4 regions of the Sporomusa intestinalis genome follow, and region 3 is predicted to be linked to each of the others. Evidence: riboswitches for the same ligand, from Rfam matches in the RefSeq annotation. Region 3 holds a riboswitch; each other region holds the start of a gene.
The links. A riboswitch is a leader RNA that binds a small molecule or an ion and turns the genes downstream of it on or off. The one in region 3 is predicted to bind cobalamin.
Positions count from the first base shown of each region.

Region 1: another riboswitch for cobalamin. It lies ahead of nikB (nickel ABC transporter permease); the one in region 3 lies ahead of ACZ481_RS03955 (diguanylate cyclase domain-containing protein).
Region 2: another riboswitch for cobalamin. It lies ahead of eutS (ethanolamine utilization microcompartment protein EutS); the one in region 3 lies ahead of ACZ481_RS03955 (diguanylate cyclase domain-containing protein).
Region 4: another riboswitch for cobalamin. It lies ahead of ACZ481_RS24355 (TonB-dependent receptor plug domain-containing protein); the one in region 3 lies ahead of ACZ481_RS03955 (diguanylate cyclase domain-containing protein).

Region 1 covers NZ_AP042390.1:5,076,707-5,084,498, forward strand. Annotated here, with positions in the region: gene ACZ481_RS23615 (ABC transporter ATP-binding protein) at 1-357, opposite strand, end outside; gene ACZ481_RS23620 (ABC transporter ATP-binding protein) at 347-1,135, opposite strand; gene ACZ481_RS23625 (ABC transporter substrate-binding protein) at 1,159-2,727, opposite strand; gene nikC (nickel transporter permease) at 2,752-3,573, opposite strand; gene nikB (nickel ABC transporter permease) at 3,574-4,515, opposite strand; cobalamin riboswitch at 4,795-4,989, opposite strand; gene ACZ481_RS23640 (ABC transporter ATP-binding protein) at 5,206-6,027, opposite strand; gene ACZ481_RS23645 (taurine ABC transporter substrate-binding protein) at 6,049-7,092, opposite strand; gene ACZ481_RS23650 (ABC transporter permease subunit) at 7,115-7,792, opposite strand, start outside.
Region 2 covers NZ_AP042390.1:4,874,767-4,882,558, forward strand. Annotated here, with positions in the region: gene ACZ481_RS22660 (diol dehydratase small subunit) at 1-64, opposite strand, end outside; gene ACZ481_RS22665 (propanediol/glycerol family dehydratase medium subunit) at 86-742, opposite strand; gene ACZ481_RS22670 (propanediol/glycerol family dehydratase large subunit) at 765-2,435, opposite strand; gene pduB (propanediol utilization microcompartment protein PduB) at 2,454-3,248, opposite strand; gene pduA (propanediol utilization microcompartment protein PduA) at 3,275-3,550, opposite strand; gene ACZ481_RS22685 (EutP/PduV family microcompartment system protein) at 3,547-3,975, opposite strand; gene eutS (ethanolamine utilization microcompartment protein EutS) at 3,986-4,321, opposite strand; cobalamin riboswitch at 4,640-4,829, opposite strand; gene ACZ481_RS22695 (hypothetical protein) at 4,959-5,090, opposite strand; gene ACZ481_RS22700 (ATP-dependent DNA helicase) at 5,221-7,602, opposite strand.
Region 3 covers NZ_AP042390.1:841,208-848,999, reverse strand. Annotated here, with positions in the region: cobalamin riboswitch at 194-372, opposite strand; gene ACZ481_RS03955 (diguanylate cyclase domain-containing protein) at 522-2,480, opposite strand; cobalamin riboswitch at 2,787-2,969, opposite strand; gene ACZ481_RS03950 (class I SAM-dependent methyltransferase) at 3,315-4,172, shown strand; gene ACZ481_RS03945 (DUF3842 family protein) at 4,274-4,696, opposite strand; gene ACZ481_RS03940 (FmdE family protein) at 5,160-5,768, shown strand; gene ACZ481_RS03935 (SAM-dependent methyltransferase) at 5,762-6,598, shown strand; gene ACZ481_RS03930 (class I SAM-dependent methyltransferase) at 7,027-7,617, opposite strand; gene ACZ481_RS03925 (ECF transporter S component) at 7,614-7,792, opposite strand, start outside.
Region 4 covers NZ_AP042390.1:5,248,928-5,256,719, forward strand. Annotated here, with positions in the region: gene ACZ481_RS24350 (TonB-dependent receptor plug domain-containing protein) at 1-431, opposite strand, end outside; gene ACZ481_RS24355 (TonB-dependent receptor plug domain-containing protein) at 454-2,361, opposite strand; cobalamin riboswitch at 2,560-2,736, opposite strand; gene ACZ481_RS24360 (TetR/AcrR family transcriptional regulator) at 2,805-3,452, opposite strand; gene ACZ481_RS24365 (trans-sulfuration enzyme family protein) at 3,573-4,862, opposite strand; gene ACZ481_RS24370 (hypothetical protein) at 5,069-5,380, opposite strand; gene murI (glutamate racemase) at 5,703-6,476, shown strand; gene ACZ481_RS24380 (zinc ribbon domain-containing protein YjdM) at 6,488-6,826, opposite strand; gene ACZ481_RS24385 (alpha/beta hydrolase) at 7,006-7,792, opposite strand, start outside.

The DNA of each region.
Region 1 (7,792 bases), 1.3 Mb from region 3:
ATTGCGCAACGGCTCGCACAAAATATCCTCTATCATCATTTTCGGATTAAAGGCCTGGGACGGGTCCTGAAACACCATCTGTATATGCCGCCGGCTTTGCCGCGCACGTTCACCCCTAAGCCGCGTAAGATCCTCGCCCCGGTAGCGGATAGCCCCGCTCGTCGGGGCATGGAGCTGCATGATTAGTTTTACCAGCGTGCTTTTGCCACAGCCGCTTTCGCCCACAACGCCAAGCGTTTCTCCCCGGTAAAGCGACAGCGATACATCATCGCAGGCGGTCAGCATACGCCCGTCAGCCACAGGGAAACGTTTCACAACATGTTCAATGGACAGAATCATTTCCTGTTCAGCTGACATAGCGTTCCCCTCCGACCTGCGGCACCGCAGCCAACAGTTCTTGCGTATAGGCCGACTGGGGCCGGGCGATAATCTCATCCGTTCTGCCGGACTCCACGATCCGCCCCGCTTGCATGACGGCCAGCTTATCCGACATATAGGCCGCCACACCGATATTATGCGTCACAATGATGATGGCTGTTTTATCCTTTTGGCAGATCTCCATCATCTCTTTTACTACCTGCGCCTGCGTTGTCACATCCAGGGCCGAGGTCGGTTCGTCCGCCAGCAGCAGGCGCGGTGTGAAAAACATGGCCATGGCCACGCCGACACGCTGGCGCATGCCGCCGCTCAGTTCAAAGGGGTAGCTTTTCATGATATTTTCCGTATTAGGCAAATGCATTTTTTTGAGCATATCCTCTGCCGCCCGGGCTGCCTCTCTTTTTGTCAGCGGCGAATGTTCGCGGATATATTCTACGAATTGACTGCCAATACGCTGGATGGGATCCAGCATGCTCCCACTGTCCTGAAAAACCATGGCGGCCTTTGTGCCGCAGAGGCGAAGCCACTCTTCCGGCGTATTTTCCAGCAGATTTTTCCCTTCAAAGAGAATCCGCCCGCCGCTTACCCGGCCCTCATGCGGCAGGCAGCCCAGAATCGCGCGGATAACCGTTGTCTTGCCGCTGCCGCTTTCGCCGACAATCGCCAGGACTTCCCCCTCATCCAGCGATAAATTCACATCCCGGACGGTTTCACGTTCTCCATAGGCTACCGAAAGCTCCGCTACCTGTAGCAACATTGCAGTTCTCCTTTGTGTGGATTTTATTTTTTCGCTGGTCTGATTTTATTGGTCAGCCAATAATAATCAGACGGATACATCTTCGCGCCGGCAATGGCAGTCGAGCTGATAATGTTGGTTTCCGGATAGCCCAGGAACAAAGCCGCGCCGTCATTCATGATGATCTGCTGAATATCGATGATCAGCTGACGGCGTTTTTGATGATCAAACTCGGAGGAGAGTTCGGCAAACTTCGCATCCAGGGCCGGATTGCTGTAGCCTGAGCCGTTTTGCGGATTGTCGCCGTTGTTGTTTGTCCGCCAGTACCAGTTCAGGAATATTTCCGGATCGCCCGTATTGGCTGTCGTAATATTGGAGATCAGCAGGTCGTATTCCCCGTTAATCCCCATTTTATCGATCAAATTATAGTCCACAGTCTTGATTTTTACATCAAAGCCCACTTTTTTCGCATCTGCCTGCACGGCCTCGGCGTAGATCGGCAGTTCCGCCCGGCTGTTATACACAACAAAATCCACGGTCAGCTTCTTGCCATCCTTTTCCAGGATTCCGTCACCGTCGCCATCCTTCCAGCCGGCTTCTGCCAAGAGCTGTTTGGCCCGTTCTATATTATAGCCGTTCGGATCTGTAAGCTGTTCGAAACCGTAATCCATTGACGGCGGCACAGGGGCCTTGCCTTCAATAAAGGTTCCTTTTAAAATAACTTCATTGTACACCTTTCGGTCACAGGCGCTGATGAAAGCCGCGCGCACCTTGGGATCGCCCAGCAGACCTTTTTGGTTAATCCGCGCCAGCACAGTGCGCAGCGAGGCAATTCTGTCGACATGGAACTTGGCCTTGTCATTAAAGAGGCCAATGTCACCGGCCGCAATATTGACCGCCATGTCTACCTCGCCGGACTGCAAAGCCATGGCCCTTGTATTCGGATCATCGATGGAAGGAATCTCAACCGTTTCATAAGGCACTTCGCCATCCCAGTAATGGGGGTTTTTTACCATAACTGCTTTATCCTTAACGAAAGACTGGCACATATACGGCCCGGTGCCAATCGGACCTTCCTTGGCAAAATTGCGGGCCGGTTCAGCCGCTACATCCACAATCAAAAAGAGCGGGTCGGCCAAAAAGCCGGGCATATTCGGCTCCGGCTTTTCCGTCAGGATCGTAAGCGTTTGCCCGTCAGCCTTCATTTCCTTATATTTAAAAAACGTTACCGCCCGTTTATTTTTAGCAAAGGCCCTTTCCAGCGAGGCCTTGACAGCGGCCGCGTCCAACAGCTTGCCATTCGAGAATTTCACGCCCTCTCTGATTTTAAAGGTCCAGCTCATATGGTCGGCGCTAATCTGCCAGCTTTCAGCCAGCCAGGGCTGCACATTCATCTTCTCATCAAATTTTGTCAGACTTTCCCCCAAGCCATAACGCATAACGACCCAGCCAAAATAATTCTCCGTGGGTTCCAGTGAATCGGCAAAATTGGTTACCCCAATTTTCAGCGTCGTTGGATCGGCTGCCTTTTTGCTGTCGCCGCAGCCGGCCATAAGGGCCGCCGCCATACAAACCATCAGTAGCACGCCAATAATTTTCCCCAGTTTCTTCATGAAACTCTTCCTCCTAGTATTTATTTAATTTGCCCGCTGCGGGTCCATGATATCGCGCAGGCTGTCTCCCCACAGGTTAAAAATCGCTACAACGACCAGAATGGCCGCTCCCGGATACAGCATCAGCCAGGGAGCCGTCTGAATATGCTGTCTGCCCTCATTGAGCATCAGCCCCCATTCCGGTGTCGGCGGCTGCGCGCCAAAGCCCAAAAACGACAAACCGGCCAATTCCATAATCATCACACCGATATCCATGGCGGCCGTGATAACAATGGTCGGCAGGATATTCGGCAGAATATGGCGCCATAAAATATGCAACGGCCTGGTCCCTGTGGTTACGGCCGCCGCGATAAAATCGCGCTCACGCAGCTTCAGTGTAAGGCTGCGCCCCAAACGGGCGTACTTGGTCCAGTTCACCGCCGCCAGCGCCAAAATCGCATTGACAATATTGCCGCCCAGCATGCCGGCAATGGCAATCGCCAGCACGATCCCCGGAAAAGCCAGCATCATGTCGACAATGCGCATGAGCACAGTATCCACTTTACCGCCCACATAGGCGGCCATCACGCCGATAAATGTTCCCACCACCGTAATCATAGCCACTACCGTCATTGTCATCATCAACGAAGTGCGCGTCCCGTACAGAATGCGGGAAAAACAGTCCCGCCCCAGCTTGTCCGTACCGAATATATGCTCTGCCGACGGTGCCTGCAGCGACTGCCGCATGACCGCGTCATACGGATCATAAGGAGCCAGCCAGGGCGCGAAAGCGGCAAAGCCGATAACCAAAAGGACAAAAAACGTGTACAGGCCAAACAAGATCTTGTCCTTTGTCCAAAACGCCACTCAGCCCCCTCCTTTCTTCAGCCGCGGATCAAGATAAGTATAGGAAATATCGACTAAGAGATTAATTGCCATATATAACACGGCAATCCAGAGGACAACCCCTTGCACCAGCGGATAATCACGCATCGCAATGGCCTGCACCGCCATTTTGCCAAGACCGGGCCAGGAAAAGACCATCTCAATGACGGCCGCGCCGCCCAGCAGCCAGCCGATCGACAGGCCCAGGAGCGTGACCAGCGGCAGACAGGCGTTCGGCAGTACATGGCGCCAGAGAATCTTCCGCATGGGTAGGCCCCGCATCCGGGCGCCAATGATATAGTCCTGCCCCAGTTCCTCCAAAACGGCCGTACGTACCTGCCGCGTATATTTAGCCGACATCGCAATCGCCAGCGTCAGCGCCGGCAGCACCATCCGGTCAAACGACACCACGCCGCCCGCTATCGGAAACCACCCCAGCTTCAGGCCAAAAATATACAACAGAATGAGGCCCACCCAAAAGCTCGGCATAGATACACCTAAAAAGGAAACGCCGCGAATGAGATAATCGGCAGCGCGGTTTCGATACACCGCCGCCAGTATCCCGCACGGCACCGAGATCAAAAGCATCATGACAATCGACGCGGCGGCAAGCACCACAGTGCCCGGCAGGCACTGCCAGAGGCGCTCGGCTACCGGCATCTTCGCCGAATACGACATGCCCATATCCCCCTGCAGCAGACCGGTCAGCCAGCGGAGATACTGCACATGAAACGGCTGGTCCAGCCCCAGCTGGGCCCGCGTTTCGGCAATCGTTTCCGCCGCAACAATGGTATCGCCCACCTCCAGCAGCATCTCCACCGGGTCCCCCGGCGACAGATACATCAGAGAAAACGTCAGCAGACTTACACCGAACAGCGTAATAAGCATCTGCGCCAAACGATGCAAAAGCTCTTTTCTCTTCAAACCACCCTCTCCTCTCTGTAAAATTAGAAAAACTTGGCTTATGCCAAGTCTTCAAGACGCCGGCAGGAAGCCTTAGCCGTTCTTATCTATGAGCAGAAACCGCTACTTTCCGATCATGTAAAAATCCGGATAGAATCATTTTCTTAACGAGAAGAAAAGGATTCTATCCGGATTAAGCAGGACGCCCAGGCAGTCGCGCTGCGGTCGTATGCAGCAATCAGGCAACAGCACAGATTGGCACACACGCACGCATCCATTTCCTTATCACGCGTAAGTCAACAATGAATCTTATTATAAGCAGGCTTTCTGGCTCATAGATCATAACCTTGCTTCCGCCTTCCCAGAGTTTCCTCCAGTGACGATTTTTGAAGCAGGCTCCCTATTTACAGCTGCGGGACAGCACAGGACTCTCACCTGTTTTCCTCTCATCGTTCAGCAATACATACTGCTGACACTTATAACGTTCTGTATAAAATTGTCAGTAAAAATCATAATTTAGGAAGGTTACTTTTTATTATTATATAAACAAGCAGCAATGATTGTCAATCCATTATTTTGCTGTACCTACTCCTCCCGGGGCTCGTTGTCCCTGCTTGCGCCAAAGTTGAAAGCCGGCGAGCCTTCTTCGCTCACCGGCTTTTCGCGTTCTTGCGATTAATAATACGCGGCTCGGTCCCAGCCTGCACCCGGTTATATAATGTAGCTAAATTCCTGCCTGTTAATCAATTCCAGGATTTCTTCGCGGGCCTGCAAAAACTGCGTGGTATAGCGTATCCGGTTGGAATTTTCGCCGGAGATGGCATACGTGAACGCAGTTTTAAATTCTTTCACGATGCGTCCCGGTCGCTTGGACATGACCAGCACCCTGGTTCCTAGAGCCAGTGCTTCATCCACATCATGGGTGATAAATAAAATGGTGCATTTCGATTCCCACCAGATATTGCGCAGCAGGCTTTGCATCTGCTCCCGGGTCAGGGCGTCCAGGGCCCCGAAGGGTTCATCCATCAACAGTACGCGGGGTTTATTAACCAGGGACCTGGCAATCGCCACCCGCTGTTTCATGCCGCCCGATAATTCGTACGGCTTATGACTGCCGAACTCCTGCAAGCCCACTTTCCGCAGATATTCGTCAGTAAGCTTTTGGCTCTCACTGTCCGGGATATTGCGCATTCTTAGTCCGAACCGGACATTCTCGCGGGTGGTCAGCCAGGGATACAGGGGCTGCTGCTGAAAAACAACCCCCCGATGCCAGTCGGCTCCCTGTATTGCTTCGCCATCCATAACAGCCTGACCGGTCGACGGGCTGATAAAACCGGCAATAATTTTTAACAAGGTGCTTTTGCCGCAGCCCGAAGGTCCCAGCAGGCAGACAAACTCGCCTTCGTTCAGGCTAAGATTGATGTTTTCCAATGCATTTACGTCAGAGTCGGCATGATAAGTCAGCGACACATTCTTCAGGGCCACTACCGTATCAGTCTTTTCCTCAGCCCACCCCGGCTCACTTAGCACCATACCGCAGCCTCCTGCTTACATTTACTTTAATGTTGCCTCAATATATTGGGGATTAACGGCTTTCTCAAAAACCTCCAGGCCCGGGGCGGTTTCGATTGCTTTTTGCTCGACCAGGAAATCGGCGGTAGCCTTTAACACCTTAGCCAGATTACCCTTATTGGCGCTTGAGCCAAAGTATTTGTCGGCCACCTGCTCCCGGCCGGACAGCCATATCAATTCCCTGGTCTGCTTCAAAGCCTCGGCTTTATCGATATTCAGCCCTTTAGCCAGGGCTTCGGCCGCCTCATCAGGATTATTTTTGTAAAGGTCATGTGCTTTTTGCTGGATTTTTATATATTGAGCGACAACCTCCGGATATTTCTGGGCAAATGCTTTGCTGACAACCCCGAGATCGGCCGTTATAATGCCTTTCTCCGCTAGTTTTCCACTGTCGGTGATCACCTTGCCATCGGCCAGCAATTTGCCTAAAAAAGGATTCCAGACATAAGCGGCGTCAATGTCGCCCCGCTGCCAGGCCGCAAAAATATCAGGCGGCTGCATATCCAGGATCCTGACGTCAGCCTGATTGACACCCTCTACTTTCAGGGCGTTCAGCAGGCTGTAATGAGCCGTGGAACTAAACGGCACCGCCACTTTTTTCCCTTTCAGGTCCTGCACTGAATTAATATTGGCCGTATTCTTTACCGCCAGCGATTCCGCGGCTCCGATAACATCATGAATCCAGAAAACCTCATAGCCAATCCCCTGGGAGATGCCGACAGCCGCAGGCGTACTCCCCATTAACCCAATATCAATGCTGTTGGAGGCAAAGGCATTATTGACATCGCGGCCGGAATCAAATTTTTTAAAATTAACCTTTACCCCCAGCTCAGCCTCATAATACCCTTTCACTTTGGCTACAATCTCGTCATTGGGTATATCCTGAAAACCAATAGTGATTGCTTCCGGCTTTGCCGGTGTGCTGGCCTGGTTGGTCTGGCTGCCCTGGCCGCAGCCGGTCAACTGCAGGGCCACAGCCAGCATCAGTCCGCCGGCCACCAAAAATCTTTTCCATTTTGTCCTCATTAACAACCTCTCCCTTATCTGTTTATTCTTTACCTTTCCAAGGTACGATCCTGCTCTCGGCCAACCTGATCAGCCCGTCAATGATAATGCCTGTTATGCCCATAATAATGATGCCGAGAAAAATGATATCGCTTCTCAGAAATTTGCTCGCATCCAGCACCATCCAGCCGATACCGGTCACAGCCGCAACCATCTCGGCCGCAACCAATGTGGTGTAAGCAACACCAATGGCGGTCCGCAAACCAACAAAGATATCAGGCAGGCAGGCCGGAAAAATTACATGCAGGAAGACCTGCCTGCTGTTGGCCCCCAGGGTATAGGCGCCGTCAATATAGTCGTCCCGGATCTTCCGTACCCCTGCCACACAGGCGATATATACCGGGGCGAAGCCTGCCAGGTACAACAGCGCAATCTTGGATGAATTCTCTATCCCCATCCATAGCACCAGTAGGGTATAATAGGCCAGCGGCGGCAGCGGCCGGTAAAATTCAATCAGCGGGTCAACCACCGCCCGGATTTTGGAATTGTAGCCGCTGACTAAGCCCAGCGGAATAGCGGTAAGGACCACCAGCAGAAAAGAAGCGCCAAGCCGGATCATGCTGTCCCCCAGGTGTGTAAGCAGGCTATTTTCCTTATAACCGTTCCTGACAATCTCCAGAAAGCTGTTCATAACCTTGTGCGGCGAAGGTACCAGTATATC
Region 2 (7,792 bases), 1.5 Mb from region 3:
GACCCTGCCCCATTGATTTTAAGACTTCACGCACTATATCTTCCAATACCTTATTATCAGCCATATTGGCCCACCTCCGCCTTATTTAAAACTGGACTTCCAGTTCCACCGGCTTAGCCCCGGGGACTACATGCTCGGTTTCTTTAATATGGAGCACCGCAGCCTTGGCCTGATACTTAGGCCTTGCCATCTGGTCGTTCCGGGTTGGCACCGGTGTCGGCGAATCGCCTTTGCCGTATTTGGCGGCATTGCGGCCAATCTGCCGGTAGGCTTCCAGGTCAAGCAGCGGCGACTGCGGGAACAGCTCCAGATTGCTGAGCGGCGGCAGATCTCGTTGATGAATGATCGTGGTGCCCCGGGACTGAATGCCGATGGCCACGCCGGAACCGCTGAGTTTAGCCGCATCATGGGCAACAAAGGCCACGTCCGAGGTCCGCAAAACCCTTACAATTCTGGCCTGCACCCCCTCTTCCTCAATGCCGGCGATGATTTCCCGCAGCACCTCGCTGTGAGGGATATTGACAATGGTTTTGTTTTGATATTTACCAAAGGCCGGCGCCAGGGCAATGATAATCTCATCCGCCCTGCCGCCGGCGCGGGCCTCCCCTTTTTCCACAAGGGTCATAGCCCGCCCGCCGCTGCTTTTGGGGGTGTTCCGTGCTGTCTGGCCGGCAACCGCAGGGCTCATGCCCTGCAAGACCTGCTGCACGATTTCGCGGATCATTTGCTCATTAACTTGCATTACCATTCACCTCGTTTTTTGATCATACGTCAAAGTCAGACGGCTTGATTGCCTGGCGGATGTTTTTAATCTCGGCCCAGCGCTCCTTGCTCAGGCGATAGCCGGTTCCGGGCCCGCGATAATCATTTTTGTTATTTACGGCGCTGATTACATTCATTTTGCTGTCAAGAATCGCGGCAGTATGTAAATAATCGCCGGCTACCCGCTGCTTCAGCGTGACGAGGGCACTTTCCGCCACATCGCCAAAGCCGTTCTTCGCCAGTGCTTTAACAATGTCAAGCCCGGTGATCCCCCGCTTCATCATCTCTTCGGCCGCTTTCAGGTCCTCAACCACATTGCGCTTGACAATCTCCTTAGTACCGTGGGCATAGGTCACCGCCTCCACCTCGTCATCGGTTATGACCGGCAAACCCAGGTCCCGGAAAACGGCCTGCAGGGCTTTGGCCGCTTTATTGCGCACAGCGATTACCTGTTCCTCGGACACAGGCCGCAGGCCGCCGTCCACCATCAGGTCCCGCTGCACGATATTCCAGTCGTCATAATCGTCGACATCCCAGTTGGAGCCGGCAAACATATTGTCATAATTGGGGCTGGCGCTATAGCCTGAGCAGATAAAGTCGGTGCCGGGCAGCATCTGCATCAACGTGCGGGCCGTACGGCGGATATCGGAATGAGTAAAGGTCTGGTCATTGCTGGAGGCTACCTCCAGGTCCAGCATGGCCGCGCACAGGTTTTCCCCCAGCACGGCCCGGATGCCGGAAGGGACAGCCGCCGGTACGCCGATACAGCTTACCGAACCGTTCTGCAGGCCCTGAACACCGGCGCCGCGGGTCAGCATAATGCAGCGGATCTCCAGGTACAGCATCGATTTGCCTTCGGCATAGCCCATCTGCACTTCCGACCCGGTGCCGGAGGTAAACCGCATCTTCAGCCCGCGGGAGGCATACGCCGAAGCCAGAAAGGCCTTGGACCAGGGGGTATCGTCGCCATCGACAAATACATTTTCCGTCCCGTATACGGAGATTGTCTCCGCATAGGCGGTAATGCCCCGCATGCCCAGCAGCAATTCGGTCGCCTCCTCCAGGGCGCACTGGATCAGCACGCCGCCCCGGCCGGTCTGAGCGCCGACCTGCAGGGCCAGCGCATTAAAGGGGGCATACCGGACAACCGCTACGGTTGTTTCCATTTCGTCAAAACCGCGCAGTGCGGCTTCGGCCGCATCGGCGGCGATTAATACCGGGTTGTCCTGGGTATTGGTTACATGGCATTGGTTGGAGGGGGTTTTGCGGGCCCGCATTTTTTGCATAGCCATCATCATTTCCACCACATTCATGGTGTTGAGCACCGCCAGAATTTTAGCGGCAGTCAGGCCCCGGGCAATTTTGACAACATCTTCCCGGGATACATTAATATCAACAAGCATCTGGGCGATTTTCGCATCGTCCAGCGCCATTGCCTTTTCGGCTATTGCCGTGTCAATGGCATAATCGGCAATAAACTGATCGATAAAGTCAAAGCGGTTGCGGGGCACCCCGTCCATCTCCACCACTTTGCCGTTTTCAATCTTGATACTGGGCTTGGGATCGTTGGGGCTGCTCATGGCTACCAACCCCACTTCCGGCCACTCAACGACAAAACCGTCATTATTTACCGGGCGGGCCGCCAGCATCTCAAAACGTTTTGATCTCTTCACTTTTGTTTTCCCCCTAGTCTATATGTACGGTGTCGCGGATGAGGGCGCCGGTCCGGCCATAGCCTCAAGCACCTTTTTCCCCACTTCTCTGGCGGCAATAACCGACTGCCGGACGGCGCCCGAGTCGCCGGTTACCATCAGAATCACTTCATTGGAAAAGCTGGTGCCGTTGCCGGGGCTGGAATAACCAACCACCTCGACACTGGCCGTTTTTACCGCAACATCAGCCATCAGCACGCCGATTGCCGCCGGGGCGCCCACAATCAGCCCAAAGGCCCGGCCCAGCGGTGCGCCAAAAGCCTTATGTATGGCCAGGCTGGCCCGGGCGGTGTACTGCAGCTCAAGATGGCCGGCGTCATTGGCATACACATCGCCAAAGGTGCGCTCCAGTTCTCCCAAAGCCACCTCAATGGCCCGCCGGGCGTCAGACACCTCCTCGGCGCCGAACAGAATCAGCGAGCCATGGCCGGCGCCGCCTTTCGTGTCCCGGGGCAATTCAATACTGATAATCTCGGTATTCGTGGCTTTGACGGCTTCATCAGCCGCCATAATATGCGGACCGGCCCCGGTCCGGGCGCCAAGGATGCCAATGGACCGGAACTTAGGGTCCAGCTTCATCTTTTCGTGCAACCCCGAATCTACGTTGGCAATGACCAAGCCGACCGTATCGCCGATGGCCGTGCCCACGAATTCCGTAATCCCCGGGCTGACACACACCCGGGGTGTGTCAGCTGCCGGTGCCGCCGTTTTCGGCTCGGTGCTCATACGCTTCTTGATCTCATTCATGACCTGCTCAACCAAATGATCTTCCATCTATTACACCTCCAAAATAGCTGTTATTAAATTTTGGGAATAATTCTTTCCACATCGGTATGGGGCCGGGGGATAACATGAACTGAGATTACCTCACCCACGCAGCCGGCGGCGGCAGCGCCGGCGTCTACCGCCGCTTTGACAGCCCCGACATCGCCCCGTACCATGACGGTAACCAGGCCGGAACCGATTTTTTCATACCCTACCAACACGACATTGGCAGCCTTGACCATGGCGTCGGCAGCCTCAATGGCTCCCACCAGGCCTTTGGTCTCGATCATTCCTAAGGATTCGCCCACTATTTACACCCCCTTTCAGTAAAAAAATCAATTAATGCCGTCAGGCCTTCGCCGGTAAGTGCGGACACATAGAAAAAAGGTCCCCTGACACCGGCTTGCTGCAATCGTGCCCGGGCTTTTTCCCGGTCGGCGCCGGCCAGATCAATTTTGGTGATAATGCCCACGGCCGGCCTGGGAAACATGCCGGCAAACCCGGGCGGCAGCCCGGCCCGGAAATCGGCGGCAGCCTGCACCACAGCGATCAGACTGGCTTCGGCGGCGGTAACCGCCAGCGAGGAATAGAAGCGGGGCATTTGCGCATACTCGCCCGGTGTGTCAATCATGCCGTCACGAAAAAGAATGCTTTGTGTTTTCCGGGCCGTACCGCCGTTATGCTGCAGGGCATTGATCAAAGAAGTCTTGCCGGCGCCAACAGGACCAATCAGCATAATCATCCTGCTAAGACCGGGTCAGGCCGGCGGCGGTAAACCCCAAGCCTTCGGCCAGTAAACCGGTTACCTGCCGCAGCGCGGCTTCTACCGCCGACACATTGCCGGTAATAACGACAGAACCGGTAAACCGGTCCATAAAACCAATCTGGACATGGGCGGTTTTGGTTGCTGCATCGGCGGCAATAATGGCCGCTTCGGAGGGTGTAATCGTTAAAATTCCAATCGCGCCGCTTGTCCCAAGCCCCAGCTTGTCGCATAATTCCTGTTTCGGATTGGCGATTAGGTGAGCCAGTGTCACCTGCTTGCCTGGTACATATTCCTGCACTACTCTTGTTTTTTCCACTACACTATACCTCGCTACCCCTAAAACTCTGCTGCCCGCAACGGGTCCCTGTCTACCAAATGTAAGCCAATTGGCAAATCACGGTTGTCCCCAAAACAAATAAAGGCAATAGGAAAAAGACTTTCAAACAAAGTCTTTTCCTATTGCCTTTTTCTTATGCAGAAATTGTCGAAAAGAAAGGTTTTATTTACACTAACTGACCGCCTGCCTACACCCCGCAGCAACGGTTGCCGGGCCTGAATCACGGCAGGCCCCTGCCAAAAGGGCAGGGGCTCATTGTTATCCTCATCCTTCTGGTAATACCCCTGACGCGGGGGTAAATAACAGCCAGCATAGGCAGGTCTCCTGGCTTGACGGCTTTCAGGCCCCCTGCATCCCCTCCTGCCGGCGGGTATGCGGGCTAACCTCCGTCTACAGTGGCGCGACCGCGTCTTGCGGGATGTCTCCATCCCTCGGAACTTCCCTATTCTCCTCTCGTTTGAGAGGCACCTATGTGGTGGCATATATGCTGTTTATGACCTGCTGTTATCATATACCGCAATTAAAATTTTATACATAAAAATATTAGCGTGTAGCCCAAACAATAAACGCCTGCGGCACATCTTGCTGTGCTGCAGGCGTTTATCACGCTCAGCCGTTATTTGCCCCGGCCACTCTTGCGCATAGGCATTTTATGATTGGAATTTTTCACCTTGCCGGCTTTGGGAAACGGCTTATTATTCTCATTGGCTTTTTTCTTTTTTTCTTGCAGTAAAGCGAGTAAATCCACTGTGAACTCCTCCTTTTTGCCAGTGTCCGGTATATCTCTATTTTACAACACCGCCGGCCGCTGGGGCAAGGCTTGCGGCCACCCGCGGCCCGGCTTGGCTGTCATTTTAACATAGGTAATATTATAGCCTTCAAAGCTCCTGCTGCCAAAATTGCCGGACCCCGCCGGCAATCCGGTCAACCCCCGGCGCACGTACGGCCCCCCGCCATTCCAGGGGGAAAAGCCGCCTGTACCGGGCTTGGGCAAAACGGCTATCAATCAGCAAAATTACGCCCCGGTCCTGCTCGGTGCGGATCACCCGCCCCGCGGCCTGCAGGACCTTGTTCATCCCCGGGTAGATATACGCGTAGGCAAAGCCCTGGCCGTTATTCTGTTCAAACCATTGTCTGATAATCTCCCGTTCCGGGCATACCATCGGCAGCCCCACACCAACAATTACGGCGCCAACAAGCCGTTCCCCGGTCAGATCAATGCCCTCGCCGAATACGCCGCCCAGCACGGCAAACCCCACCAGGGTTTCCGTATTGCCGGCAGAAAACTGCTCCAGAAAGCCGGCCCGCTCGGCTTCCGTCATCTCACCGGTCTGTTTGCTGACCCTGATCTGCGGGTTGTGGAGGGCAAACCGCCGGCTTACTTCCTCCAGGTACCGGTAAGATGGCAGGAATACCAGATAGTTTCCGGTTTTCGCCTTAATCGCGGCGGTAATGCTGTCGACAATCACGTCATAGGTCCCGGCCCTGGTCTTATAGGTTGTGCTGATATGGTCGGCGACCAGGATTCGTAGATTGGCGGCGGCAAAAGGCGAGGGCACGATGATTTTGCCATCGCCCTCCCCGCCCCCTAAGATCTCAAAAAAATATTCCATCGGGGCGAGGGTAGCGGAAAAGAAGACTGTCGCCCGCCCCCGCAGCCCTGCCTGGCGCAGCAGTTCTGCCGGATTAACGCAAAACAGTGTAAGCTGTACCTCTTTATCTAGTTTCTCGACATAGGTTACATACCGTTCATCATAGGTCTCAGCCGTGCGCAAGAAAGCATTCGCCTGGAAATAGAGCTCCAGCAGCTCTTCCCGGAAATCGGCCTGCTCATTTTTCGCCAGCCACTTTTCGGCTGCATCCATAAAGGTTCGCAGCAAGGGCAGGACCTCGCTGAATAGCTGTTCCCGCACATAATAGTCTGCGCCCCCGGCTGCGGTCTTTTCCCCGCATAGTTTGCCTAACTGCAGCAGCAGCCTGTTGATCTTGCCGGCAGTCTTAGCCAGGGCGGGCAGCTCCTTGTTGACCGCTTTCTTAATCTGCATAAAGCTTTGCTTTGTTATCGCCGCGGAAAACATCTCCCTGGCCCGGTCAACAAGATTATGGGCCTCATCAACCAGGAAGCAGTATTGCCCGCCGGGTTCCTGAAAGAACCGCTTCAGATAAACCCGGGGATCGAACACATAATTATAATCACAAATAACCGCATCTGCCCAAAATGCCAGCTCCAGCGATAATTCAAAGGGACAGACTTGGTATTCCCGCGCCTGCTGTTCAATGACCTCGCGGGTAAAAGCCGCCTCTTGCCAGCAGGCGAGCAAGGCCGGCTTAATCCGGTCATAATACCCCGCGGCGTAGGGACATTCCTCCGGCGTACAGGCCGAACCGGGACTGAGACATATTTTATCCTTGGCAGTCAGGGTCAGGGTTTTACACTGCAATCCGGCCTGCCGCAGACGGTCAAAAGCAGCCTCCGCCAACTGCCGGGTTACCGTTTTCGCAGTAAGGAAAAATATTTTTTCCACATGTCCCAGCCCCAGGGCCTTAACAGCCGGAAATATAACGGCCATGGTCTTGCCTGTGCCGGTAGGCGCCTGGGCAAATAACTTAACCCCCCCGCGGATTGTCTTATATACGGCAACCGCTAGCTGCCGCTGGCCGGGGCGAAAGGCAGAAAACGGGAACTGCACCTGGCCGGCGGAGGCATCCCGGCTGACCGCCCAGTCGCCAAGCCGCTTGGCCCACATAACATAGTCGCTGATGAGGGCCTCAAAAAAAACGGCCAGTTCCCGCACCGGGTAGATTTGCTTGAACAGCCTGGTTTCCAGGGTAGCGGCCTGGCAGTAGGTAAGCTGGACGCCAATCTGCTCCAGGCCATGCTGGGCGGCGTACATGTAGGCGTAACATTTGGCCTGGGCCCAGTGCAGGGGGTTGGCTTCGGCCGCCAGCGTTTCAAGCTCCTGGGTGACAGACTTAATTTCATCAATGGTAATCTCTGCCGTGCCTCCTGCCGTTGTTGTTGTAATCACACCGTCAGCCCGGCCGCTAATCTGCAGGACAAGCGCAGACCGCTCCACTGTTATTGTCAGGCTGACCTCCGGCTGATACTCGGCAGTCTGGGACTGCTGGAGCTTACGGTGGATTTTAGCCCCGTCAACCAGGCGCGAGCTCCCGGTGAAGGCTGCAACCAGGTCACCTGCTCTAAGTACAAACTCAACTAAATTGCGGACCGAGGTCTTAATTACTTTATTCTCAGACATAAACGCTTGCCCTCTTGCGATTGTAATTTAGCGCTGCCAATGCAGCTTTACCGGCAGGCAAACTCCTGGCTGCGCGTTTTTCCGCCGGTAAAAGCTAAGCGGCCTTTTCCTATCATCACTGTATAACCAGTCCGGCAAATTGTCAATGAGGCCCAGGAAAACACCCTTAACTCAGCGGCAGCAGCAGCTT
Region 3 (7,792 bases):
GCCAATGCGCAATTCAAAAAGGAGCGTTGAGAAGAATGTCATTAAATTAAAACTCCCAACCGTTAAAGTTGGGAGTAATAAACAGTAGCTTTATAAAAAAACTCCTGGGTGTTAACCAGGAGCGAACTAAGCCAGCTACGCTATTGTTACAAGCGTCTACTGTAATCCCCTCCCCATGCCTCGTGGGTAACAAACGGCGATTGTCAAATAGGCAGTTCTCCTGACTCCGGATCATCACTCACTTAAACCTTCCCAAACAAAATGCTCAGTGGTATATCTTAAGCTTGTTCCCCGTTACAGTGGCGGGACCGCGCCGGCATCGAACCGGACTTCCCTATTAAGCCTTTAGGCACCTATTTCAAACCTATGAAGTTGTCCTCTGGAAATTAGCATAACATCTCAAGAAATGATTGTCAATCCTTAAAAAAGGATTGCCCTGAATTATCACTCTATTCTTAATTTATTGCTTCCCCACTGCGTCCTGCAATGTATCGGTCTGCCCGCCACGCCCAACGCAGCCCTCACTTAATATCAAGCGACTTATAATAAAGGCGCTTGCTTTCATACATGCGTTTATCGGCTTCCTGAACCAGGCAGTCCATACTGACTTCACTGCTCCCGGCGGCACCAATACTGATACTGAGGGTCAGGTCGGCATAAGGGTTAGCTGTAATGCCCGGTTTCCACCACTTGCTATTGCGGAGGATCCGCTTAATAATAATCTGTGCTTCCTGGATAGAAACCCCTGGCAGCAGGACAACAATCTCATCACCGCCATAACGGAATGCCCGGTCGTCGCTGCTGATACTGTTTTTCACAACCTGAGCCGCAGCCTTAATCAGCATATCACCGGCCACATGCCCGTAATTGTCATTGATAAGCTTCAGGCCGTTGATATCAATCATCAACAGCGTAACCGGCTGTCCTGCGGCCTGCCGGCACTGCTCTGCATAAAAACGGTCAAAGGAATGGCGGTTCAATAAGCCGGTCAAATTATCATACTCAGCCAGATATTGTACTTCCTCGAGCAGCCGGGCATTTCTGATCGCAATCGCAGTCTGGCCGGCCAAGGTCTCCAGCAGCTCCAGCCGTTCCTGCGAATCCTCGCCTGCAGTGTTTCTTTCAATATATAAGATCCCCAATAGATCACATCTGTAAATAAGTGGAACATAATATTTTTCCAGCCCATTCTTTTCATCAGCAGCCATGACGGTCCGCAAAGTATTATAAACCTGGCTGGCCGCTTCACGGTAATCCTGCCGGCAGGCAGCCGGTTCACTGCGGCGGTAGGCTTGCGTATGCACGGCGGGGATATTGTCGTTATTTTCGTTTAATAACTGAATTTCCGCCTTGTTAACAGCCATCGTCTGTTTTATAATCTGCAGGATACCTTCTATAACCTCGGCCATACTTAACGCTGAGGTGATAATCTGGGCTGCCTGATACAAAGCGGCCTGCCTTTCCCGGGCTGCCTGCAGGCTGCGAACCACTTTCTCCCGCTTAGTCACATCAATTGTGACCAGAACAGTGCCGATAAACCTGCCGCTGCCATCAGTCACTCGGGAATACCGGTTTTCTATAAACCGCCCGTTCCGGCCCATCAGGCGATACCATTCGTTCATTTTTCCAGACCGCAACTGTTCCAGCTTGTCTGCCAGCATGGCGCGCCGGTGTGGGGGATAACTGTCTAAAAAGTTTTTGCCTGTTAAAGTACCTGCAGGCAGCTGCCGCAGCTGCTCCGCATAAGCATTGCAGAATACCACTGTATTGTTTTTATTCAAACAAATAACGCCTAAATTTGCTATATTCTCCAGGTAAAGGCCTACACTGCCGGCAGATAAAAGCGGCGGCTGCTGTTCCTGGCCCGCTGCCTCGCCGGTACTCGTCCGGCTGGCAGCAAAGCTCTCCGGTTCTAATGTCGAAAAAGCATTTACCAGGACCCCGTCAAACTGACTGCCAGCCCCCCGCTCCAGTTCGTCCATAGCTTCGTCCCAGCTTCTTAGCTGCTGATAATTCTGGATTGTTGTCATAACGTCAACAGCTTCAGCAACATGAATGATTCTGGCCGCCAGGGGAATTTCCAGGGCCTTGAGCTTATGGGGATAGCCACTGCCATCATAACGCTCGTGATGATGCAGTACCCCGGCAGTAAGCGCCCGCAGTTCTTGGGACCGCAGCAGCATCTGGCTGCCATAGACCGGATGGCGCTCCATTTCGCTGCGGTCATAGGGATCATAAGTACCCTGTTTGTATAAGACCTTGATCGGCACGTTTATTTTACCAATATCATGCAGCAGAGCCGCTGCGCCGATGTTTACAATCTCAGTATCCTGACAGCCAACTGCCCGGGCCAGCATCACAGCATAACAGGCCACCCTTGCGGAATGATTAAATACAAAATTAAACTGATGGGACAGGATCGACAAATAAAAATTAAAATCCTCCCGTTGTCCCCACTCTTCATAAACGCACTGCAACATGCCTTTGTCCTGGGTGGTAAAGTCCATCTTCGTGCACACCGCCTTTATGGTTAGCTGTATTTATAAGGCCTACCTGATGTTTCCACTTCAGTACATTGATAAAACAGGCAGCACAGCTTTGAATAAGCTGGCGGCTTGTTATTTTTCCAAATAAAAAACTCCCGCTGCTTAAGCCGGGAGTAGTAAAAACAGTATGCCAAATTAAAGCTCCTGGTACACGTAGACCAGGAGCGAATTCAAGCGACGCCGCGAGCCTGTAACCCAGCGTCTACTGTAATCCCCTCCCCATACCTCGTGGGTAAAAAAACGGTGATTGTCAGCTAGGCAGTTCTCCTGGCTCCGGATCGTAGCTTGCTTAAACCTTCCCAAGACTGATATCCCAGTGGTATATCTTAAGCTTGCTCCCCGTTACAGTGGCGGGACCGCGCCGGTTTTTCACCGGACTTCCCTATTAAGCCCCGTTAGGGCACCCAACTCGCCGTATTTAATTAGTTAATTTTAGTATAAGCTTTCCCGTAAATTGTGTCAACAACTTAGTATATTGCCGTAATGGCTGCTAATTTATTCTTATTGCCGTACAGCAATGCTGTTGCTAATTGACAATTACTACAAAACAATTTATATTTAACTTAATGACTTGAATCATGAAGATTCAATTATTCCGGTATGAAACCCAAGGATAAACACCCTTGGACTTCATGCTTTTTTTACATTATCACAAAATTCAGCCATGTCGGTAATGCCTGGAACTGCCAAGGCTTTTGCGGGCATCCTCAAGAGATTTGCACCAACAGGTCTTTTTACAAATTTTACATAGCAGGAAGGATGACAACCATGTGCAACACCAAGTTTTGGACTGAGGCCTGGCAGGAAGCGCGTGAGAGTTCCCATCAGGCTCCAAGTTATGGCAATAAACAAGGCTGGCAGCAGTTTTGGAATGATTTTGCCGAGCAGCATGCCCTGCGCAACCGCCAAAGCCGGCCGATATATAACGCAATTATTGACGGCTTAGTTGACGACGGCGTGATAACCCCGGCCAGCACAGTGCTTGACATTGGCTGCGGGGCCGGTACTTTTACCTTGCCGCTGGCCGCCAGGGCCAAACAGGTAACCGGTCTGGATACAGCCGCGCAAATGCTGTCTGTCCTGCAGTCTGAGGCGAATCACGACAGAATTTCGGACCGGATTACCCCCCTCCAGGCCGACTGGCTGGACCTGCCGGCCGAACCCGCTTATGATGTGGTGTTTGCCGCCAATACCACCGCTATTAACGACTATGACAGCTTAATGAAAATGAATGAGCTGTCCCGGGGCACTTGCTGCCTGATCGGCTTTGCCGGTACATATCATATCAAAGTGCGGACACTGTTATGGGAGCACCTGATCGGCACTCCGCCGGAGCAGACGGCATTTGATATCCAGTACCCGTTTAATATCCTGTATCAGGACCGGTATCTGCCTAATATTAAATTCTACAGCTACCGCCAGCGCTACCGGGAGACACTGGCTTTCATGATCGAATACTATACCAGCTACTTCAAGCTGTTTGGTCTGGACGGGCCGGAAACATCAGTAAAGATCACTGAATTCCTGGCGAACCGGGCGGTTGAGGATTACTGCACCGAACTGATTAACTCCACCATCGGCGTACTGTGGTGGCGGGCTGACCGCAAAGCCACAATACTGGAATAACAGACTCACCTCACTCACTTGCAGGCAGTGGCACCATTGCAAACAACCCGGCACTCAGCCGGGTTGTTTTTTTACAGGAATAATACCTGCCGGTGACAAGGCTACCAGGTCTTGCCTTGCACAAGCTCGGTTACCCTAGCAATGGCTTCTTTGATAGACACCACCAGCGGCCGGCTTTCAAGGCCAACAATATCAAAATGGCTTTGATTTACAGGCACCAATACCTTATGCGCGTCACAAGAGGCGATTACTTCGGCAATCTTGGGGGTGATCTCCCCCATTAAGGAATTAGGAATTATAATACCAATCGGACCTACCACAATGTTCGCCTTGCGTATGGAAACAACCACGGCATTTTCACCGGTAGCCCCCCGCATCGCTCCGGCCCGTACCATATTATTGGTCGCCAGTGCATTGGTCCCCAGGGCAATAATATCTGCTTTTTGTCCCAGCTGTGATGTAAGCTGCGTCACCAGCTGCACACCAAGCCCCCCGCCCATACCATCGATAACTGCAATTACCATACAGACCCTACCACCTTCCACAAAAATGGACGATTGAATGTTTAATTCGGCAATAAATTGAAAATTCCTTTCGTTTTGACCGCGAGCCAATACTTGCTAAAAATAAATCAACCATCAAGACAACTGCGGCCAGCAGAGCCTTCATGGCTGTTATATAAAATCCCTAGTAAATATAAAGATTATAGCAATCCCAGATCCTGTCGCATTCTACGACAAAAGATAGTTTCAACTATCTTTAACACCTTGAATTGTACCAAAATTCACTAACCCTGTCAATTAATTATGCAAAATATCTGCAATATTTGTAAATTAAGAGCATTTAGTGTTTGACACTTTTATTTAAATAACTGATAATATAGGTAATTTGCACAAGTTCAAAATAAGGTCTGAAGCCTTAATTTAATCCGTAAATTCCAAGTAAAATCGACGCTGCATTGCAGACATTGCCTGGGAGGTAGATAAAATGACTGACCGACCTGCAGATTTTCAGAAGGCTATCGAATTCCACGGCCATTGCTGCCCGGGGCTTACCATTGGTTATCTTGCCGCCAAAGCTGCCCTTGCGCGGCTTAATGGAACCCGGGCCGCTGACGAAGAGCTTGTTGCCATTGTTGAGTCTGACGGCTGTGGTATTGACGCAGTACAAGTCCTGCTGGGCTGTACCATCGGCAAAGGCAATCTGATTTACAAAGATCATGGCAAGCAGGCCTATACGATTGGCAACCGTCAGACAGGCAAAGCCGTACGGGTTGCCGTGACCGGTGAGATCAGCCCATTATCCCCGGAACAGGACCGCCTTAAAAACGCCGTGTTCAGCGGCAAGGCCACAGCCGAGCAGGAGTCTGCCTGGCAAAAAATTCAGGAGGAACGGATCGCCCGGCTGCTGGCTACCCCTGTGGCAGACCTGTTTAAAATTACCGATGTCGAGCTTTCGCTGCCGCCGGAAGCCAAAATCTTTAACTCTGTCATCTGTGCGTATTGTGGTGAAAAAGTTATGGAAGCCCGGGCCCGCTTGCGCGATGGCAAAATTGCCTGTTTAGCCTGTACCGAAGAATACAGCCGGGGATGGTAAACGTGTATAATGCGCAGTTTTGGGACAAGGCCTGGCAGGACAGCAGTAAAAAAGCCGGGCGGCGGCGGCCTGACCCCAAGCTTTGGCAAGAATACTGGAGCTACTACTCCAGCCGCTATGCTGCTCATAACGAAGCAAACAAAGAGGTGCACCAGGGAATTATTGACGGCTTAGTTACCCAGGGCGCAATTAAGCCCGGCTACAGCCTGGTGGACATTGGCTGCGGCCCCGGCACCTACGCCTTGCCCCTGGCAGCTTATGGTGTCAAGGTGACAGGCCTGGACACCGCCAGTGGTATGCTTGAGGCACTGACCACGCAGGCAATCAGCAGCGGCGTGCAGGAAAATATCACGCCCTTGCTGGCCGACTGGCAGGATATTGCGCCCGAGCCGGCCTATGACATAGCCTTTGCGGCCAAAAGTCCGGCCATTAATAACTATGACAGTTTGATGAAGATGACGAAAGTGGCCCGCAGAGCCTGCTGCCTGATCGGCTTTGCCGGCAAGCATGACCTGGTTCTGCGCCGGCTATTATGGGAAAACCTCTTACAGGAACCGGCACCGGGACCATCGTTTGATATCATTTATCCGCTTAACATTCTGTATCAGGAAGGTTACCGCCCCAACCTGACCTTCACTACTTACGGGCAAACCAATCAGGAACCGCTTGCCTATCTCATTGACCATTACACAAAATATTTTGCCGTAATGGGTGTAACCGGCCCCGACACGGAAAGCACCATCCGTAAACTGTTAGCAAGCATCGCTGTTGACGGCTATTGTGCCGATACCGCAGAAACTACGGTGGGGATTATGTGGTGGCAGGTATAAAACTACTTTATGACAGATTCAGCCATATTATCAGTCATTAAACGTTCAACTATTTCCCGGGAAATGACACTAATCGACGGGGAACCATTATCCTATTACAAAAACATCCATAAGTATGAATTCAGGGAAATTGACCCGGTAAATCATCACCATTCATATCTTTTTTCACCTTGTGGCATAGCCTGTCGATAAATGCTGTTTATCGACAGGCTATACTTTTAACAGGCAGTAATACCACCGTCTACACTCCAAGCCGCGCCAGTGACAAAAGAGGCATCGGAACAGGCAGTCCATTGACGCAGAGGTTCCAGGCACGCTCGGCCACAATCCCACACCGTCTCCGGCAACATGCAAAGGGCGTGTCGCAAAACGTTTTTAAAAAACGCAAAGCGACACGCCCGCTTAACAAAAAAAGGAAAGAGCAGTTTCTACTCCTTCACAGCCTTGATAAAATAGCGGTCATCGGCATCAATAGCCACGGCAATTTGATACCCGGCTGCCCGCAGCATGTCACATACCGTTTCTGCCGGGGACAAGCGATCCTCCCGGACTGCTTCGCTGCCCTGATGAACGGCATTAACCTTCTGGCGGGAGATGTCATGCATAATAACCAGCGATCCGCCGGCCCGCAGCTGCTTGCGCATATGGGCCATAAACAGCGGCTTATCTTTAATATGAGGAAAAAAATTAAAACACAGCACGGCATCAAATAAACGTTCCGGCACAAACTCCATAATATCGGCAACGGTGAAAGTAATACCGCCAAGACTTCCATATTTCAGTTCCGCCTTGGCCAGCATATTAGCGGAAAAATCAACGGCCGTCACCGCACCGGCCGCACCGACCGCTTGTTTAATAAATGGCAGCAAGACGCCGGTGCCGCTGCCCGCATCCAATACGTTAAACCCCGGTTCTAAACCAATCCGCTCAATAAGCTGCGTAATTTTTTCCCCATCAGCCAGCCGGGTGTCATCCCACTGGCTGGCAATCTTATCAAAAAAATCCCGTTCATTACTCATGATTTCACCTGCCTGTACGCCCCGGAAGCGGCTTCCAGTCTTTTGACCAGCAGCGGGACAATAAATAGTTGAATGGCCATCCCCGGTAAGCCGGTAGTAACAGAGGCAATAATAAACGGCAGCGGTTTCATATTGACTGCCAGCATGGCCGCCATACCGGCGATAAGCAAGGCAG
Region 4 (7,792 bases), 1.1 Mb from region 3:
CCACGCAACACCTCTATCCGTTCGATATCAGTCATATTATAATTGACTGCATTGGCCTTATAAGAGGTCCCGATATTTTGACGAACTCCGTCTACAAGCACAACCACCTTATTGGAGCCCCGCAATGCCGGCGCCGTCTCGCCCGATATCTCATAGCCGATGCCATCGCCATACAGCGGTGTATTAAAGCCCGGTACGTGTTCCATAATTTCGTACAAGCTTTTATAATGATTTCTTTCAATTTCCTCGCCGGTAATAACTACCATGCCGGCATTGCTTTTTGCCAGCTCCACCGGCGTTCCCGTTGCGGTAACAACCACTTGCTCCAGGGTAAACTCCGCTGCCGGCGCTGCATAGCCACCGGCCGACAAGGCCAGTGCCACTAAGCCGGTCAATACAACAAGCCGTTTTTTCCTTAACTGTAAATACATCCTTCTGCGCCTCCTGCCACCTCTAAAATGAATATTCAACACCTAATAGGAAATTACGCCCTTTGGCACTGACATCAGCCATCACCCCGGTTGTAGAATTATACCAGCTGACAGGCATGTAGTATTCATTAAACAAGTTGTTGACCTTTGCGAATACCTTCGTATCTTGGCTGGCCTGATAATTGGCACTTAGATTCCAAACCCAGAAAGTCTCTTCCGGTAAAAATTTTACACCGGCGGGAATAGATGACGGCCGGCAAATATCATAACGTCCGATCCCTTTCAGGCCAACGTCGTATCTGGCTTGTCTGTAGGCAACCCCTAGTGTGACAATATCAGCCGGAGTCGAAACAACAATGGGATTATGTCCGGACCACATTCTGAAATAACCCAAATCAACAGACAGATTTTTGTCAAATTTCTTCGCCATATTGAATTCAAAGCCATTATAAATATTTTCGTTCGCAGTATTAATATATTGTCTCATGCCATCGGCAACATTTTTATAGGTAAAGCCATTGGTTTCATTACGCCGGAACACATCAACAGTAATTTGCGTGTTCTTATCAACAGTAAAGTTAAAACCAATTTCATTCGTTTTGCCGGAAGCCGGCTTTAAATCATAATTAGGAATATACAAGTAATTTCCAAAAACTTGTCCTTCCGAGGGCGGGACATAGAAGTCCGCCGAGTTGGCAAATAAATTCAAGCGGCTGTTGACCTTATAGCCTAGATTAAAGCTTTTGGACGTATTATACTCATACTCTTTCGGCATTGTCCGGCGTACACCGGCCGTAAATTTTAATTTTTTATTGATCTGGAATTCGTCCTGCAAATAAACAGCGCTTTCACTCAGGCGGCTGGAGCCAACTGCTTTATAGGTGCTGTAGTCATAGCCTGTGCTGATGCGGTGCCTTGCATCAAGCTGCCGAAAATAACGGTTGCTGACCGCCACTTTTGTTACATCCGTATCATCGGTCTGGGATTTGCCGCCCGGCAACAGGCCGTCACAATGGCGCTCACTGTCCATGCGGCCACGGATGATGGAAAACTGGTTGCCTTCCGTCAATTCTTTGTTTTTATAATCAACAATCATCGTTAGGGCGCTAAGATCATGGAACCCGTACAGCGGTGCATCGTAATCGCCATAACCTTCCGTATAATTGATATCATGGCTGTTTGCATAATACTTAAAAATCACATCGGTAAATTCGTTTACACTATAGCCGTATTTGAAATTAATGTCCTGTACGTCTAAATCTGTGGCATGACTTTTACCGTGACCGTCTTTATAATTACCCTGATTTTTTTTCGCGGCACTGATATACCAGAAACTGTTCCCTTCCGCGCCCTGATTGCTGACGCGAAACGCGTGGTAGCCATAACTGCCGGCTGTATAACTAGCTGTCGTCTCCGGCTTTGTCTGCTGGCGGGTGGTAATAATGTTAATAACGCCGCCAACGGCGTTAGCACCGTAAATCGTGGAAGCAGAACCCTTATACACTTCAATCCTTTCGATATCTTTCATGTCAAATTCCGAAGCACCGCCGCGAAAGGCCGGATTCATCCCCTGATTTACCCCGTCAATTAACACAATGGCGGCAGCGCCACGAATCGTCGGTGCCGAATAACCCGACAGTTCATAGCCAACACCCGTACCATACATGCGGGTATTCACACCTGGGACATTTTCCAGGACATCATAAATTGTCCGGTAATGATTTTTTTCGATATCCTGTTTTGTTATTACCGTAATATCCGAATAGTTATCGGCAGCACTTACCGGCGTTGCCGTTGCGGTAACCACTATGCCAGCTAAATGAAAGGTTTCGGCAGCCTCCTGGGCGGCTTCGGCATTTGTGCTGCTTACTGCATTGCAAGTGAGTAGTGAAAGTAAAATCATTTTCCTAAGGCTATATTTATAACGCACTAAACACACCCCTTAAAATTGCCCAATTCACTTATGACTTTTTTGCAATCAATAATCTGGCCACAATTATTAACAGAAAATAAGCATACTTCCGCTTTTGAAGACAGCGGAAGTATGCTTATTCAATAAGTTAGCGCTAATAGCTCAACGCTAAGCAATATTCTTATTTATGCATTACTCGCCTTGTCGATCGCAGGCAAAAGTAATCAGGAGCAGGCAGTTCTTCTGACTTAAGTTCATCGCCTTTTTTCGCCTTCCCAGATAAGATCCAGTGACATATTGAAAAAAGACTCCCTATTACAGCAGCGGGACTGTATCGGATTTACACCGATTTCTCTATTAAGCCTGTACGGCACCTATTCCCCACAAGTATTAAATTAGACTAATATTTCGACCCCGGGTCTAATTATTATTCTATAACTCTCTATTTACTATTGTCAAGGTTATTTTTTACTTTTGTTGTATAAAATGCCATCAATAAAGAAACGCAGCATACGGACTACCCGAAACTCATATAAGCTTTTCCGTTCAAATAATAACTCAGCGCTTTGCTCGCTGTAGAATTTGCCGCTGCTAATCATTTGCCGGTAATAACCACGGATAAAATGCATTTGTACTTCAAAAATATAAAAAATTTCATTTCGGTTAAAATCATTAACTTTGCCTAATACTTTACTATGCAGTCCGTCATATAACATAGTCAAACGCTGCTTTTCTTCGATAACCTCGTGTTTTTCGCACTCGCTGTTAATTATGTCTTCATATTCCAGCAATTTTATCAGCAAGTAGTGTTCCTTAATAAATTTATCGGTCATTTTTATGGCAAAACCTTTAAACTCTTCCCCGCTCATAGGCGCTACCTGCTCAAGTTCACTGATAAAATCCGCTACTAATTCCACATGCAAGTCATGTAAAATCTTCAAATATACAGAAGCTTTCGATGTAAAATAATAAAAAATCATTGATTTTGCCATTTTTGCAGCTTTCGCTATATCTTCGACGCGCACTTCATCGTAATGATTACTTTTTATCAAATCCCTAGCGGCTGCAAGAATTTGTTCCCGCTTTAAGGCCCGTTTAGTATTAGCCATATCCTTGACCTCGTCATTTGTATAAATTATAGTATGTATCCTGCCTGCTTAAGCCGGCCGCATGACAAACCAGCCTCGGCCGCCATCGCGTTATTAGGCTGTATGCAGGCATATACTCTATTACCCTTCCTCTCCCAAGGCAGCCTCGGCCGCTTGCTGGAGATCACGCACAAGATCCCGGTAATCTTCGAGTCCGGCGTGGAAGCGTAAAATATACCCCTCCGGCAGGGGCGTGACTTCGCGGTTGGCATGCACCGGCAATACCAGCGACAAATGCCCGCCCCAGCTCTCAGCAACCCAGAACAGGTTCAGGGCATCGACAAAAGCCTCGATGTGCTTTGCCGGCAGGTCCGGACGGAAAGCGACGCTGAACAGGCCATTGCCTTTACTGAAATAACGTGTAAACCGTTCGTGATAAGGTGAGGTCGCCAAAGTCGGCGAAAGGACGCCGGTGACAAAAGGCTGTTGCAAAAACCATTCGATCAGCCGCGCTGCGGTGTCGGCGTGTTGATTGAGACGTTCTTCGGTCGAATCAATTCTGTGATACAGCCGCGAGCAAGTCGTTGGTGCGACCGCGCCATTACCGGTTGCGCGCAATTCGTCGGCGATGCGCTGCAGATCTTGCGGATGCTTGGCGATCACCATGCCCGACGGCGTATCGCCATACCCGCCTTCGTATTTTGTCGTCGCTTGCACAACGATATCTATGCCGTGTTCAAGCGGTCGAAAACGGACGTGGCTTGCCCAGGTGTTGTCCATAATAGTACGTAATTTGGCATGTTGGGCTATCGCTATTATGCCATCAAGGTCGGGGATTTCAAAAGTACCGCTGCCCGGGGCCTCGATATAGACAATCAATTCGTCGCGTAATGAATACTCGCTGCGCGCTTTTACCAGGAGCGAGTGAAATTCCTCTGCCCCAACCCCTGCGGGATAACGGATTTGTTTTATGCGACGCCGGTTCAAAAACCGGAGCATTGGTCCATATACATTATCAGGAATAAGAACCGCTTGCGGGGAAAAGGCATCTATAGTGGTTGCAATCGCAGATAAGCCCGACGGACAGATGACGGCGCCGTGGCCTTTATGCAGGGCCGCCATTTTTCTGCACACAGCGTCGGCTTCCGGTGTCAGTGGCACGCCATATTCCGCACCGCCATAAGGTGCTCGGCCGCATTTGTCTGCTGCCCGATAGGTCCCAAGCTTGGGAAACAAAACTGAACTTTGCCCCCAGGAACCGGTTTGCGAAAAGCGGCCGGCATCGCCAAGGCCGGCCGGATTGGGATGCCCGCAAACCGCGTAGGGATCGGAAACAGGCTCATGTAAACGTCGTGTTGCCGGCGAACAGAGCGCGAGAAACGCGCGTCTGGCCTCGCATTTGATTAAAATTTCCGGTATTTTACCCGCCACAGAATTCTCCTCCAAATTTTATCGTATAGATTCTTAGTTCTTTAATGAACAAACATAGTCCTTTTTTTACAGAAGGCTACCTTTCAAAAAAAAGGACTGGGCTCCTGATTGGGAGCCCAGCTAATGGTTTACTCTCGTTGACGGCGCGGCCGGAACAGTTGGCACCTAATAGCAAAAATAATTTCGCCCGCCGGCGTAGCCGCCCGTTAATTCGGCTTGATCTGCAGTTCAGAATAACCCTCGAACTGGGTCAAAATTCCGGCCAGCGCCTTCTCAACATTCGCCAGGGTTACAGCCGCCGGGTTATGCCGGTTCGTTAAATGCAGCTCAAAACCAAAAATTTGTTTATCATTCGCTGCATAAGCGCGGTTGTTGCCAACGTTAATAAGTGATATCACCTTGTTTTGAAACAAGCGATGGGCAATCTCCTTATACAAGTCCATATTATTGCTTACAGGCTCTGGGGTTACAATTTCAATAGAAAAAATCCGGGACGTTTCATCGCAGGCAATACACATTGCTAACACTTCCTCATCTCACTTGCTGAAAACACAGGCCGTACTCACGTTTCCGCCATCATATTGTAACATAATCGAGAATCATTTTCAATCATTACAATGTTTATCACACTCTGTTGCCAAGACCAAACTTTAGCCGCTTTGTTTAAGCAGCCCGGGCCAGCAACAGCCCCACCGCATAAGGTGGAACAGCGGCCGGCTCCCAGGCAAAATTCCAACCGCCGCTAATTTATGGTATGATATAGACAGTACTCTTTACGGGCTTTTTTCGGAGTTGTTCATGCTAATATAAATACAATATTGGAACTAGGAAGGGATTAAGATGAAGATCGGTTTTTTTGATTCTGGTATTGGCGGCTTAACCGTCCTTGGCCACGCTTTAAAAATACTGCCGTTTGCCGATTACATTTACTATGCGGATATTGAGCATATACCGTATGGGGAAAAGACCAAAAGCGAAGTGAGACACTACGTCCAAAAGGCTATGGATTATATGGCCGAGATCAAAGTAGATGCTGTGGTGATTGCTTGTAATACGGCAACAAGTGTTGCCGGCATGAAGCTGCGCAAAAATTATAGTTTCCCGATCATTGGCATGGAGCCGGCTGTAAAACCGGCAGTTGCGTATTGTAAAGAAAAAAACAAAAAAATATTGGTATTGGCAACCAGCCTTACGTTGCGGGAGGAAAAATTTCATCAATTAATTCAGAGGCTTGATGCGGCCGCAATGGTTGACACACTGGCGTTAGGCGGCCTGGTAAAGTTTGCGGAACAGTTTGAGTTTGACACTGCCGGTGTAAATCAGTATTTGCAAAAGGAATTTGCTCCATTAAAGCTGCCTGATTATGGCGCCGTTGTTCTTGGCTGCACCCATTTCCCCTTATTCGGGAAGGTTTTACAGCAATGGTTTGCCAAGGAAACCGTTTTTTTCGACGGCGGCCTTGGCACCATACATCATTTGGCAGATATAGTAAAGCAAAGAGGCGTAGCCCCTAGTATTGATGATAAAATTAAATTTGTCATTACAGATGGCAAACTCCCGCCCAATGATGTTGATTATAAAAAAATACTGCAAACTTATTTGCATAACATATAAACACAGTCTCTTTATATCTTTTTAACAAACTCTGATTTCAGCTTCATAGCGCCAAAACCATCAATGTGGCAGTCAATATTGTGATCGCCCTCAACCAAGCGTATATTCTTAACCTTCGTCCCCATTTTTATGGCCGAAGAACTTCCTTTTACCTTAAGATCTTTGATTACACTTACCGCGTCACCATCCTGCAACACATTCCCATTTGCATCTTTGACAACGGTTCCCTGGCTTGTGCCGGCTTCTGCTCCTGCCGCCCACTCATGACTGCATTCCGGACATACCAATAGGATTCCATCTTCATACGTGTATTCTGAATTGCATTTTGGACAATTTGGCAATTGGTTCATGTTATATTGCTCCATTCTTTATTGGTTTTATCATCAAAAAGCGGCTTTTTCCGCTATGAGTCCTCTTTACTTCCTATTCATGGCAATATTTTTTCTTATCATGCTCATTTATTTTACGAATTACCCGGCAGGGATTTCCCGCTGCAATTACGCCGGCCGGGATAAAACACATAGCCCTGCTACCGGGCCTCCCAGCTTGACGAATGCAGCGCAAAAGCAAGCGCATCCGCCACCGCAGCGGGCAACATGGAGCCGTGAGTTTTGTCAGCCTGCTCCCGAAAACTTACCTGCAGGCCGGCTAGTCCCCCTAAGTCGGCGGCGATCTCCCTGCCTGTTAGCCCGGAGCGAAACCTCGTTAGCGAGGCGGCGTCAGCTTTAGAGAGCCCTGCCCGCAGGGCTTGTTGGCCGGCAGTCTCTACCAACAGGCGTACAGACGCTTTGCCGTTCCTTGCCTGTTCGCCAGCCACGAAGCCGGCGTGCTCCGCTAAAATCGAACCGCCATTCCACCATATTGACGGATCGGCGGCCACATAAGACTGGAACGACGTAGGCGAGGTATAGAGGATATGCAGGACGAGCAAGCCAGCCAGGGAATGCCCGAATAGGGTCTGCCGGCTGCGGTCGACCGGCGCCATCCTCTCAATCACTGGCTTTAGCTCTGTTTCGATGGCAGCAAAAAATGTGTCACGGCCACCTGTTGCGAAGGCCCCTAAGCCTATGGCCTCAATCGGAATGAGATCCGGCGAGGTCGGCGGTGTGAGATCAAAGTAACGCCGGCCGACATCGATACCGGCATCAATCGGATAACCTATGCCAACCGTTACAACAGGCGAGAAACCGGCAGCCTTCTGGGCAGCCTGCAGCAGCGGAAAAGTCAGGTTTCCGTCAAGCAGGTAGATCACCGGATAACCCTTGGCAGGCACGGGGCCAACCGGCACTGAAACGAAAATCCGATACCTGCCGCCA